DNA from 2 places in the Shigella sp. SIG3 genome. Region 2 is predicted to be linked to the other one. Evidence: predicted binding sites of a transcription regulator. Region 2 holds the regulator's gene; the other holds the start of a gene.

Region 1 (6,270 bases), on a different contig from region 2:
GTCCATCCGCGCGAACGCGTCCAGCACGTCGTGCAGCATCTGGATGGTATGACGGCCCAGCGACTCCAGACTTACCAGCAACGGCTGATGCTGCTGGGAGAATTTCTCCAGCGCAGTACGGCAGATTTTGTCCGCCACGTCGCCAATACGCTCCAGCTCGGCAATGGTTTTACTGATCACCATAACCAGTCGCAGGTCGCTCGCCGTCGGCTGACGTTTGGCGATAATGCGCACGCAGGCTTCATCGATCGCCACTTCCATCATGTTGACGTTCTTGTCGCCTTCGATCACGCGCTTCGCCAGATCGCTGTCCTGGTTATGCATCGCGGTGATTGCATCAGAAAGCTGCTGCTCCACCATGCCGCCCATGGTCATCACCTGCGTGCGGATACTTTCCAGTTCGGCGTTGAACTGGCCGGAAATATGTTTATTAAGATTGAGACTGTCCATAACGCACTCCTGAATCAACCGTAACGACCGGTGATGTAGTCTTCTGTTTGTTTCTTCGCTGGCTTGGTGAACAGATCGTCCGTGTTGCTGAACTCAATCAATTCGCCCAGGTACATAAATGCCGTGTGGTCGGAACAACGCGCAGCCTGCTGCATGTTGTGGGTAACGATCACCACGGTGTAATCCTGCTTCAGTTCGGTGATCAGCTCTTCAATACGCCCGGTAGAGATGGGGTCGAGCGCCGAACACGGTTCGTCGAGCAGCAGCACTTCCGGGCGAATGGCGATACCACGCGCAATACACAGACGCTGTTGCTGACCACCAGAGAGAGAGTAACCGCTCTGGTGCAATTTATCTTTGGTTTCGTTCCACAATGCGGCTTTGGTCAATGCCCACTGCACGCGCTCGTCCATGTCGGCACGGGAGAGCTTCTCAAACAGACGAACGCCAAAGGCGATGTTGTCGTAGATGGACATCGGGAACGGCGTCGGTTTCTGGAACACCATGCCCACTTTCGCACGTAGCAGGGCGATATCCTGAGAGTTGGTCAGGATGTTGTCGCCATCAAGCAGAATTTCACCTTCCGCACGCAGCTCCGGGTACAGTTCAAACATTTTGTTGAAGGTACGCAGCAGCGTCGATTTACCGCAGCCGGACGGCCCGATAAACGCCGTAACCTGGTTTTTGGCGATATCCAGGTTGATGTTTTTCAGGGCATGGAATTTGCCGTAGTAGAAGTTCAAATTACGAACCTGAATTTTACTCGGGGCAGTTTCAACCATACTCATTGCAATCTTTTCCTCATCGTACCTGATGCTTTTCGCTAATCAGGCTTACCGTAGGGCCGGGTAAGGCGTTCACGCCGCATCCGGCAAAGTGTTAACCGTGTTTATTCTTCGCAAAAACAACGCGCGCCAGAATGTTCAGCAGCAGGACGCACAGGGTAATGATCAATACCCCGGCCCAGGCCAGTTGTTGCCATTCCGCAAACGGGCTCATCGCAAACTTAAAGATCGTCACCGGCAGGTTGGCGATCGGCTGCATCATGTCCGTGCTCCAGAACTGGTTGGAGAGCGCGGTAAACAGCAGCGGCGCGGTTTCACCGGCAATACGGGCAATCGCCAGCAGGATACCGGTCATAATCCCGGACACCGACGCTTTCAGCGTAATCGCGGAGATCATCTTCCACTTCGGTGTACCCAGCGCATAAGCCGCTTCACGCAGGCTGTCCGGCACCAGTTTCAGCATGTTCTCGGTGGTGCGGATAACGATCGGCACCTGCAACAGCGCCAGCGCAATTACGCCCGCCCAGCCGGAGAAGTGCTCCATCTGTGCCACCACGATGGTGTAGACAAACAGACCAACCACAATCGACGGCGCGGAGAGCAGAATGTCGTTAATGAAGCGAATCACTTCTGCCAGCCAGGATTTTCGACCATATTCCGCCAGATAAATCCCCGCCATAATGCCCAGCGGCGTACCGAATACCGTGGCCCACAAAATTAACAGCCCGCTACCCGCCAGGGCGTTCGCCAGACCACCACCTTCCGTATTGGGCGGCGGCGTCATTTCAGTGAACAGCGCCAGCGACATACCGTCGATACCGCGAGTGATGGTGGACATTAAAATCCAGATCAGCCAGAACAGGCCGAAGGCCATCGTCGCCATCGAGAGCGTCAGCGCAATACGGTTTTTGAGGCGGCGACGCGCCTGCATTTTGCGGCGAGATTCAGCCAGCGCCGCAGTGGTTTGCATTTCAACCATAGCCATTAGCGTGCCCCCTCATTCTTAGCCAGGCGCATAATCATAAACTTCGATGCGGCGAGGACGATGAAGGTAATCACAAACAGGATCAGGCCCAGTTCCATCAGTGCGGCAACGTGCAGACCGGATTCCGCTTCCGCAAATTCGTTCGCCAGCGCAGAGGTGATACTATTGCCCGGCATGTACAGCGAGGCGCTGTCGAGCTGGTAGGTGTTACCGATGATAAAGGTCACCGCCATGGTTTCACCGAGCGCGCGGCCCAGCCCCAGCATGATGCCGCCGATAACACCATTTTTGGTGAACGGAAGAACGATACGCCAGATAACTTCCCAGGTGGTGCAGCCAATACCGTAGGCCGACTCTTTCATCATCACCGGGGTTTGTTCGAACACATCACGCATTACCGCCGCAATGTACGGAATAATCATGATGGCGAGGATCACGCCTGCCGCGAGGATACCGATACCAAATGCGGGGCCAGAGAACAGCGCGCCAACAATCGGGATATTCGACATGATATTGCCGACCGGCTCCTGAAAGTAAACGGCGAACAGCGGCGCAAAGATAAACAGGCCCCACATGCCGTAAACGATACTTGGAATGGCTGCCAGCAGCTCAATGGCGATACCCAGCGGGCGTTTCAGCCAGCCAGGCGCAAGCTCAGTCAGGAACAGGGCGATACCGAAACTCACCGGGACGGCGATCAGCAGCGCGATAAACGAAGTCACCAACGTACCGTAGATCGGCACCAGCGCCCCGTAGATATCGTTCGGTGCATCCCACTCTTTGGTCCATAGGAAAGCCAGACCAAATTTCTGAATGCTCGGCCAGGAGGAGATGATCAGAGAGACAATAATGCCACCCAACATCAATAGCACAATCAGCGCCGCCAGTTTTACCAGCACGCTGAAAATTATGTCGCCCTTTTTACCCGGTGGGTTAAAAGCGGGCTTGGTTGCAGCCATAAGTTACTCTTCAGTTAAACGCGTTTACAAAGTCATTTTGTAATGCCGGATGCGGCGTAAAACACCGTACCCGGCCTGGAGTTTTATTAGTACAGCGGCTTACCGCTACTGTCTTTAATATTGGTCTTCCACGCAGCGCGAACCTGTTCAACTACACTATCCGGCAGGCTAGCGTAATCCAGGTCGTTCGCCTGTTTAGCCCCGGTTTTGTACGCCCAGTCGAAGAATTTCAGCACCTCTGTGCCTTGTTCTGGTTTCTTCTGATCTTTGTGGATCAGAATGAACGTGGTAGAGGTAATAGGCCATGCATCTTCGCCTTTCTGGTTGGTCAGATCCTGAGCGAAGGTTTTGCTCCAGTCTGCACCTTTTGCTGCATTAGCGAAGTTTTCTTCGGTCGGACTAACCGGTTTACCATCAGCGGAGATCAGTTTGGTGTACGCCAGGTTGTTCTGCTTCGCGTAAGCATATTCAACATAACCAATTGCACCCGGCAGACGCTGAACGAACGCGGCGATACCGTCGTTACCTTTACCGCCCAGACCGATCGGCCATTTTACGGTAGAGCCAGTACCAACGTTGTTTTTCCACTCTTCGTTCACTTTCTCCAGGTAGCTGGTGAAGACGAAGGAAGTCCCGGAGCCATCTGCGCGGCGTACTACAGCAATGTTTTGTGAAGGCAGTTTCAGACCCGGATTCAGTTTGGCGATGGCTTCATCATCCCACTTCTTGATTTTGCCCAGGTAGATGTCGCCGAGGGTTTTACCATCCAGCACCAGTTCGCCAGACTTCAGCCCTGGAATGTTAACCGCCAGCACCACGCCGCCAATCACGGTCGGGAACTGGAACAGACCTTCCTGAGCCAGTTTTTCGTCAGACAGCGGCGCGTCAGAGGCACCAAAATCAACGGTATTAGCGATAATCTGTTTTACGCCACCGGAAGAACCGATACCCTGGTAGTTAACTTTATTACCGGTTTCTTTCTGGTAAGTGTCAGCCCATTTGGCATACACCGGCGCAGGGAAGGTTGCACCTGCACCTGTCAGGCTTGCTTCTGCAAACACAGAGAAAGCACTCATCGATAAGGTCGCGGCGACAACAGTTGCGACGGTGGTACGCATAACTTTCATAATGTCTCCTGGGAGGATTCATAAAGCATTGTTTGTTGGCTACGAGAAGCAAAATAGGACAAACAGGTGACAGTTATATATAAGGAATATGACATTTTTATGACAGAAAGGAATTACCAAATAACTTACTGATTTTAAATGTGAAGATGAAAATCCCACATGCCATCTTTTTGTCATGATGCATTTAAAAGTGATAAAGAAATGGGTGAGATGACAACGATGTGATGAACAATCGTTGTCAGACCTATTAGCGCACAATCTCAACAGTTATCGTCGCTGTTGCAGTAAATTGCCCCGGGGCTGGGCGAGCTCCAGTAAGGCTCGCAGGAGCAGCTGAAAAAGTTACACTACCTGATTTTTCACCATACACTGTTGATTTATCCATGTCTGTTGGCAACTCACCACCGTTCACTTTGATTTCCTTATTATTTTTGTCGTAAATTTTTATCCCCACGTTAGAGTTTGAAGTTACGACCATTGAATTGTCCGTATTGGGTTCGGTAGCATAAAAAGACGTACTGATATCATCGGTATTCAGTATCCCTAGGTTTTCACACTCAATAGTGACTGTTTTAGTAATTTTATGTGTTGTTACCGCACTTCCAACAACAGATGAAAAATCTGCAGCTGGTATTTCTTTAAAATCAAAACAAACTGGCTTTAAATTATTTATTTCGCAACTTTGCGGAGCTGTAATATCGCCCCGAATATAAACATCAGCCATCGGCTGTGAGTAATCCACAGGGGTGTCACGGCTAATTGTTCCATACAATGTCACTATCTTTGTTTCAGGAATAATCAATTTTCCTGCAAATGTCTTCTTGATATAAAAATATACTATCGCTTTAGCCCCACTGGATATACTTAAAGGTTCAATGCGGTTGCAATTGTACTTTGTATTACCAGACGGGTTGTTAGCATGATATTCAAAAGGTGCATTCACATACCCAACCCCAAGAATATCTATAGCAATCCCAACATCAAGGTTCGGATTAAGATCATAATAATTAATATTAGAGTGAACCCCAGCATAAGTTAATGCCTGGTTTATTTTTGACGTATAATAGATATAGGGGAATTCTCCTACGTTACCAGTATCACAATGACAGCGTCCAAGATATGAGGATCCATTAGTTACAGTGGTGTTAAATGTCGTTCCAACCTTATTTTCGTTCGCGGTAATAAGATATCCCGAGAAATCAAGCGAACTGTGAAATACGCCATTATCAGGGGTACAGATACCTTTAGGAGCTGCAAGTGCTACACTACTTAACGAGAGCATAAACACAGAAAAGCACCACTGTTTGATATACTTGTTCATAAAAATCCTTTTAATGACATGTCACACCCTGTTCAATTAATCCGCTCTCACTTTCTGGTGTCGAAAGTGAATAATTGAAGATGCATTTTGTTGAGGCGTTTTCTCCCCAGGATAACGTAACCTGTCCTTTTTCTGGTAGACCAGAAAGATAAAGTTCGCCACGGTCACCGACAATTCCTGAATCTGCCAAACTTGCATCTTGTATCGCAGCAATGGCTCCAAAAGGTACCGGTTTACCATTTGCATTTAACACTCTGAAGAGAACGCGATAACCCACATGAGTCACAAACTCCGCTTTAACCACTGCACCACGCGTGGGAACCATCGTAACGACGGTATTATCAAGTTCTATATTCGACTTCGAGAAATAGTTATCGCTGATTGCTACCCGATTTTCATCATAAGGGTTTAGCTGTGTCTTGACCGTATAGCCGCGCCAGTCCGTCGCAGCACCGCGCATATTATCTATTTCTAACCCGGCGGCCCCAGGTGCTTTAACAAGAGCAATAGTTTCACCTAACTCCTGACTTAACGTTACCCCTTCGCTGTGTGCCAGAATTCCCCCTCTGATACCATAATTCAGCCTCTGGGAATTTTGGCTGTAGTTATAGCTGCCGTTCACCGTGCCATAAGAGCCATCATA
Region 2 (7,260 bases):
AACTTCATCGGCGGTTAACGTCAACGTGATCGCCGCAAGCGCATTAAGTTTTTGCTCAGCATGGGTTAACTGTTGCTGCCATTGCCGCAGATGCTCGCGATCGCTGGTTTGTTGGGAGAACTGCGCACGCCAACCCGCCAGTTCGTTGTTCCACTGACGGAAGCGGTCGTGTTCCTGTAACCAGGTATTCAGGCTTTGTTGCTGCTGCTGTAATTCTGCTGACTGCTTCGCCGCGTGGTGGCGAATGCTCGCGCGAAGCGCCATTGTGCTCTGTAAGCGAGTATTTACTTCTTCAATCTGCTGGCGAATATGCGCCAGCGCCGCGCTGTGTTCTGCGATGCGTTCCCAGTGTGGACGAAGATTTCGTGCCGGTTGTGCCAGACTAAGCGCCGCCAGTTGAGGTTGCGCTTTTTCTTCTTCGGCTAACGCCTGTTGCAAGGCCTGCTGACGGCGGCTGGCTTCTTGCTGCAATTCGTCCTGACGCGTTAACCAGTTTAGCGATTGTTGTTCTTGCTGCTGCGCGGTAATTAACTGTTTTTCTTCGTCAGTAAGTACCTGCAAACTCGCTGTCAGCGATTGCACTTGTTCCGGCGTGAGCAACGTGACGCCGCTGGCCTGCGCTTGCAGCTTCTCCAGCTCAGTACGGGCCGATTTGTGCTGCTCAAAAACCATCGCCGAGATTTGCCCGTAGATTTCAGTGCCGGTTAACTCCTCGAGCAATTCCGCGCGTTCTTTGGGTTTGGCATTCAGGAAGGCAGCAAATTGCCCCTGCGAAAGCAGCATCGAACGGGTGAAGCGCCCGTAATCCAGCCCGGTTAACGTCGCTGTCAGTTCCAGCTTATCTTTCACTTTGTCGGCGAGAATTTTGCCGTCGGCGCAGCGCGCCAGCTCTACGCGAGGCACCTGCAAATTACCGTCCGGCTGGTTACGCGCCCGATTCTGGCTCCAGAACGCGCGATACGCTTCACCTTTCACTTCAAACTCCACCTCCGCCAGACATTCAGCGGTATCGCGGGTCATGAGATCATTTTGCGATTGTGAAACGTTAGAGAGACGCGGAGTTTCGTGATACAGCGCCAGACAAATGGCGTCCAGCAGGGTGGTTTTCCCCGCACCGGTTGGGCCGGTAATGGCAAACAGCCCGTTGCTGGCGAACGGCTCGCGGGTGAAATCAATCTTCCATTCGCCTTTTAATGAGTTCAGGTTTTTCAGGCGCAGGCTGAGAATTTTCATGCTTCGTGTTCTCCGGCGAGGGTATGCAACGTCGTGGTGAAAAGATGCTGCAGACGTTGCTGCTGCGATTCATCCAGTTCTTCCAGTGCCAGACGGCGATTGAACACCTCTTCGACGCTGAGTTCGCTGAGGGTTTCACGCTGTTGGCTGGCTAACACACGCTCGCGCTGTTCACGACTCCGACGTACCAGCAATACTTCGACAGGCAATGATTCGGTTAATGCCTGGATTTTGCGCTGAATATCATGCAGATACTCATCAGTAGTGATTTCGATATCCAGCCAGACAGGTGGCTCCTGCGATACATCGCGCCACTGTTCCAGCTGTGCGGTAATCGACGCCAGATCGCCTTTCAGCACCGCCATGGGTTGAGTTACCGGTACGTTCAGGTTTTCCACGCTCTCTAATTTGCCGTTTGAAAATGTCACCAGATGGACATATTTACTCTTACCGCATTCATCAAAACTCAGTGGAATGGGGGAACCGCAATAGCGAACATGTTCCATGCCGCCAATAATCTGTGCGCGGTGAATATGCCCGAGCGCGATGTAGTCGGCTGGTGGAAAGTTTTGTGCCGGAAACGCGTCCAGCGTGCCAATATAAATGTCACGCACGGCGTCACTTTTACTGGCACCCACGGTCGTTAAATGTCCCGTGGCGATGATGGGCAGAGGCTGATCGCCGCGCAGTTTGCAGGCATCGGCATAGTGTTGTTGGTAATAATCGGTAATCGCTGCCAGTAAATGCTGCTGTTTTTCAATACCGTTAAGCCCCGCCTGGCTGGAAATAATGTCACGCGGGCGTAAAAACGGAATGGGGCACAGCACTGCGCCTGGCGTCCCGTCGCGACGAGGCAAGATTTGCGGCGCATGTCCGGCGCTGGCGACCACGGTTGTATTGAGGAACGCCATGATATCGCGCGATTCATTCAGCGTGGCGACCGAGTCATGGTTTCCTGCCAGTACCACCAGATGACAGCCAGTTTGCTGTAAATTGACAACAAAACGGTTGTATAACGTGCGGGCGTAACTGGGCGGCGAGCCGGTATCGAAAACATCACCAGCAACAATAATCGCATCCACCTGATGGGTTTGTGCTGTCTCCAGCAGCCAGTCAAGAAAAGCCTGATGTTCAGCTTCGCGGCTTTTACTGTAGAAGTTCTGGCCGAGATGCCAGTCTGAGGTGTGAAGGATGCGCATAACGGTTCCCTGGCGAAAAAGCATGGTCGCGATTATACCCAAACAGATGTGCCATTTGCTTTTTTCTGCGCCACGGAAATCAATAACCTGAAGATATGTGCGACGAGCTTTTCATAAATCTGTCATAAATCTGACGCATAATGACGTCGCATTAATGATCGCAACCTATTTATTACAACAGGGCAAATCATGGCGAGACGTATTCTGGTCGTAGAAGATGAAGCTCCAATTCGCGAAATGGTCTGCTTCGTGCTCGAACAAAATGGCTTTCAGCCGGTCGAAGCGGAAGATTATGACAGTGCTGTGAATCAACTGAATGAACCCTGGCCGGATTTAATTCTCCTTGACTGGATGTTACTTGGCGGCTCCGGTATCCAGTTCATCAAACACCTCAAGCGCGAGTCGATGACCCGGGATATTCCAGTGGTGATGTTGACCGCCAGAGGGGAAGAAGAAGATCGCGTGCGCGGCCTTGAAACCGGCGCGGATGACTATATCACCAAGCCATTTTCGCCGAAGGAGCTGGTGGCGCGAATCAAAGCGGTAATGCGCCGTATTTCGCCAATGGCGGTGGAAGAGGTGATTGAGATGCAGGGATTAAGTCTCGACCCGACATCTCACCGAGTGATGGCGGGCGAAGAGCCGCTGGAGATGGGGCCGACAGAATTTAAACTGCTGCACTTTTTTATGACGCATCCTGAGCGCGTGTACAGCCGCGAGCAGCTGTTAAACCACGTCTGGGGAACTAACGTGTATGTGGAAGACCGCACGGTCGATGTCCACATTCGTCGCCTGCGTAAAGCACTGGAGCCCGGCGGGCATGACCGCATGGTGCAGACCGTGCGCGGTACAGGATATCGTTTTTCAACCCGCTTTTAACGCCTTGCTCATCGGACGCAGAGCAGGGCTTATGATTTCTTAACTGGAGTATCTTACGTGCTGGAACGGCTGTCGTGGAAAAGGCTGGTGCTGGAGCTGCTACTTTGCTGCCTCCCGGCTTTCATCCTGGGTGCATTTTTTGGTTACCTGCCCTGGTTTTTGCTGGCATCGGTAACAGGACTGCTTATCTGGCATTTCTGGAATTTATTGCGCCTTTCATGGTGGCTGTGGGTGGATCGCAGTATGACCCCGCCACCGGGGCGTGGTAGCTGGGAACCGCTACTATACGGCTTACACCAGATGCAGCTGCGAAATAAAAAACGCCGCCGTGAACTGGGCAATCTGATTAAACGCTTTCGTAGCGGCGCGGAGTCGCTGCCCGACGCGGTGGTGCTGACCACGGAAGAGGGCGGTATTTTCTGGTGTAACGGTCTGGCGCAACAAATTCTTGGTTTGCGCTGGCCGGAAGATAACGGGCAGAACATCCTTAACCTACTGCGTTACCCGGAGTTTACGCAATATCTGAAAACGCGTGATTTTTCTCGCCCGCTCAATCTGGTGCTCAACACCGGGCGGCATCTGGAAATTCGCGTCATGCCTTATACCCACAAACAGTTGTTGATGGTGGCGCGTGATGTCACGCAAATGCATCAACTGGAAGGGGCGCGGCGTAACTTTTTTGCCAACGTGAGCCATGAGTTACGTACGCCATTGACCGTGTTACAGGGTTACCTGGAGATGATGGATGAGCAGCCGCTGGAAGGCGCGGTACGCGAAAAAGCGTTGCACACCATGCGCGAGCAGACCCAGCGGATGGAAGGGCTGGTGAAGCAGTTGCTAACGCTGTCGAAAATTGAAGCCTCGCCGACGCAATTGCTCAATGAAAAGGTTGATGTGCCGATGATGCTGCGCGTTGTTGAGCGCGAGGCTCAGACTCTGAGTCAGAAAAAACAGACATTTACCTTTGAGATAGATAACGGCCTCAAGGTGTCTGGCAACGAAGATCAGCTACGCAGTGCGATTTCGAACCTGGTCTATAACGCCGTGAATCATACGCCGGAAGGCACGCATATCACCGTACGCTGGCAGCGAGTGCCGCACGGTGCCGAATTTAGCGTTGAAGATAACGGACCGGGCATTGCACCGGAGCATATTCCGCGCCTGACCGAGCGTTTTTATCGCGTTGATAAAGCGCGTTCCCGGCAAACCGGCGGTAGCGGATTAGGGTTAGCGATCGTGAAACATGCGGTGAATCATCACGAAAGTCGCCTGAATATTGAGAGTACAGTAGGAAAAGGAACACGTTTCAGTTTTGTTATCCCGGAACGTTTAATTGCCAAAAACAGCGATTAATCCGCCTTTGTCATCTTTTATTGCCATAAGCCAGCCGATGCTGGCTTATTTTCTTTGCAGTCAAAATACGGGCGTTAGATTTTACAACGGTTGGTGATTTTTTGTTCGCATGATTAGCCATGTCTTTTTCACGGAAATAGTGTTTTATACTGGTTGGTGATTTCTTATCGCTATATACCTCTGGTTTTTAGATCCCTCCTTGCTTTAAAACGTTATAAGCGTTTAAATTGCGCTTCAGGTGCTGTCATACTGACTGCATTAACGCGGTAAATCGAAAAACTATTCTTCGCCGCGCCTGGTTGGGAGTATTTTCCGCTAAAATTGTTTAAATATACCGCTGTATCATCCCCAGGGATTGGCACAAAAATTTAACGTTACAACACCACATCCACAGGCAGTATGATTTATGACCCATCAATTAAGATCGCGCGATATCATCGCTCTGGGCTTTATGACATTTGCGTTGTTCGTCGGCGCAGGTAACATTATTTTCCCTCCAATGGTCGGCTTACAGGCAGGCGAACACGTCTGGACTGCGGCATTCGGCTTCCTCATTACTGCCGTTGGCCTGCCGGTATTAACGGTAGTGGCGCTGGCAAAAGTTGGCGGCGGTGTTGACAGCCTCAGCACGCCAATCGGTAAAGTCGCTGGCGTACTGCTGGCAACGGTTTGTTACCTGGCGGTGGGGCCGCTTTTCGCTACGCCGCGTACAGCTACCGTTTCCTTTGAAGTGGGGATTGCGCCGCTGACGGGTGATTCCGCGCTGCCGCTGTTTATCTACAGCCTGGTCTATTTCGCTATCGTTATTCTGGTTTCGCTCTATCCGGGCAAGCTGCTGGATACCGTGGGCAACTTCCTTGCGCCGCTGAAAATTATCGCGCTGGTCATCCTGTCTGTTGTCGCGATTGTCTGGCCGGCGGGTTCTATCAGCACGGCGACTGAGGCTTATCAAAACGCTGCATTTTCTAACGGCTTCGTTAACGGCTATCTGACCATGGATACGCTGGGCGCAATGGTGTTTGGTATCGTTATTGTTAACGCGGCGCGTTCTCGTGGCGTTACCGAAGCGCGTCTGCTGACCCGTTATACCGTCTGGGCTGGCCTGATGGCGGGTGTTGGTCTGACTTTGCTGTACCTGGCGCTGTTCTGTCTGGGTTCAGACAGCGCGTCGCTGGTCGATCAGTCTGCAAACGGCGCTGCTATTCTGCATGCTTACGTTCAGCACACCTTTGGCGGCGGCGGTAGCTTCCTGCTGGCGGCGTTAATCTTCATCGCCTGTCTGGTCACGGCGGTTGGCCTGACCTGTGCTTGTGCAGAATTCTTTGCCCAGTACGTACCGCTCTCTTATCGTACGCTGGTGTTTATCCTCGGCGGCTTCTCGATGGTGGTGTCTAACCTCGGCTTAAGCCAGCTGATCCAGATCTCCGTACCGGTGCTGACCGCTATTTATCCGCCGTGTATCGCACTGGTTGTATTAAGTTTTACACGCTCATGGTGGCATAATTCGTCCCGCGTGATTGCTCCGCCGATGTTTATCAGCCTGCTTTTTGGTATTCTCGACGGGATCAAAGCATCTGCATTCAGCGATATCTTACCGTCCTGGGCGCAGCGTTTACCGCTGGCCGAACAAGGTCTGGCGTGGTTAATGCCAACAGTGGTGATGGTGGTTCTGGCCATTATCTGGGATCGCGCGGCAGGTCGTCAGGTGACCTCCAGCGCTCACTAAATCACTGAACATTTGTTTTAACCACGGGGCTGCGATGCCCCGTGGTTTTTTATTGTGTTGATGGGTTAGGAATTGATGGAAAGTAAGAATAAGCTAAAGCGTGGGCTAAGTACCCGCCACATACGCTTTATGGCACTGGGTTCAGCAATTGGCACCGGGCTGTTTTACGGTTCGGCAGACGCCATCAAAATGGCCGGTCCGAGCGTGTTGTTGGCCTATATTATCGGTGGTATCGCGGCGTATATCATTATGCGTGCGCTGGGGGAAATGTCGGTACATAACCCGGCCGCCAGCTCTTTCTCGCGTTATGCGCAGGAAAACCTTGGCCCGCTGGCAGGTTACATTACCGGATGGACCTACTGCTTTGAAATCCTTATTGTCGCCATCGCCGATGTGACCGCTTTTGGTATCTATATGGGGGTCTTGTTCCCGACGGTGCCGCACTGGATTTGGGTACTGAGCGTGGTGCTGATCATTTGCGCCGTAAACCTGATGAGCGTGAAGGTCTTCGGTGAGCTGGAATTCTGGTTCTCGTTCTTTAAAGTCGCCACCATCATCATCATGATTGTCGCCGGTTTCGGCATCATCATCTGGGGGATTGGCAACGGCGGGCAACCGACCGGTATTCATAACCTGTGGAGCAACGGCGGCTTCTTCAGTAACGGCTGGCTTGGCATGGTAATGTCGTTGCAAATGGTGATGTTTGCTTACGGTGGGATCGAAATTATCGGGATTACCGCCGGTGAAGCGAAAGATCCTGAGAAATCGATTCCGCGTGCGATTAACTCCGTGCCGATGCGTATTCTGGTGTTCTACGTCGGTACGCTGTTCGTCATTATGTCTATCTACCCGTGGAATCAGGTTGGCACT

What was found. Region 2 encodes PhoB, which activates phosphate uptake and scavenging genes when phosphate is short. Its sites were predicted from a motif close to CTGTCATAAAACTGNCNNAT; they were not measured.
Region 1: pstS (phosphate ABC transporter substrate-binding protein PstS) is a predicted target of PhoB. The motif match lies at 4,393-4,412, and genes of this name have one in related genera.

What each region holds. Positions count from the first base shown of each region.
Region 1 covers NZ_JBQZXE010000159.1:138-6,407, reverse strand. Annotated here, with positions in the region: gene phoU (phosphate signaling complex protein PhoU) at 1-450, opposite strand, end outside; gene pstB (phosphate ABC transporter ATP-binding protein PstB) at 465-1,238, opposite strand; gene pstA (phosphate ABC transporter permease PstA) at 1,330-2,220, opposite strand; gene pstC (phosphate ABC transporter permease PstC) at 2,220-3,179, opposite strand; gene pstS (phosphate ABC transporter substrate-binding protein PstS) at 3,266-4,306, opposite strand; gene lpfD-O113 (long polar fimbrial minor subunit LpfD-O113) at 4,554-5,627, opposite strand; partial or broken gene lpfC-O113 (long polar fimbrial usher protein LpfC-O113) at 5,638-6,270, opposite strand, start outside.
Region 2 covers NZ_JBQZXE010000093.1:6,186-13,445, forward strand. Annotated here, with positions in the region: gene sbcC (exonuclease subunit SbcC) at 1-1,233, opposite strand, end outside; gene sbcD (exonuclease subunit SbcD) at 1,230-2,432, opposite strand; gene phoB (phosphate response regulator transcription factor PhoB) at 2,622-3,311, shown strand; gene phoR (phosphate regulon sensor histidine kinase PhoR) at 3,369-4,664, shown strand; gene brnQ (branched-chain amino acid transporter carrier protein BrnQ) at 5,071-6,390, shown strand; gene proY (proline-specific permease ProY) at 6,466-7,260, shown strand, end outside.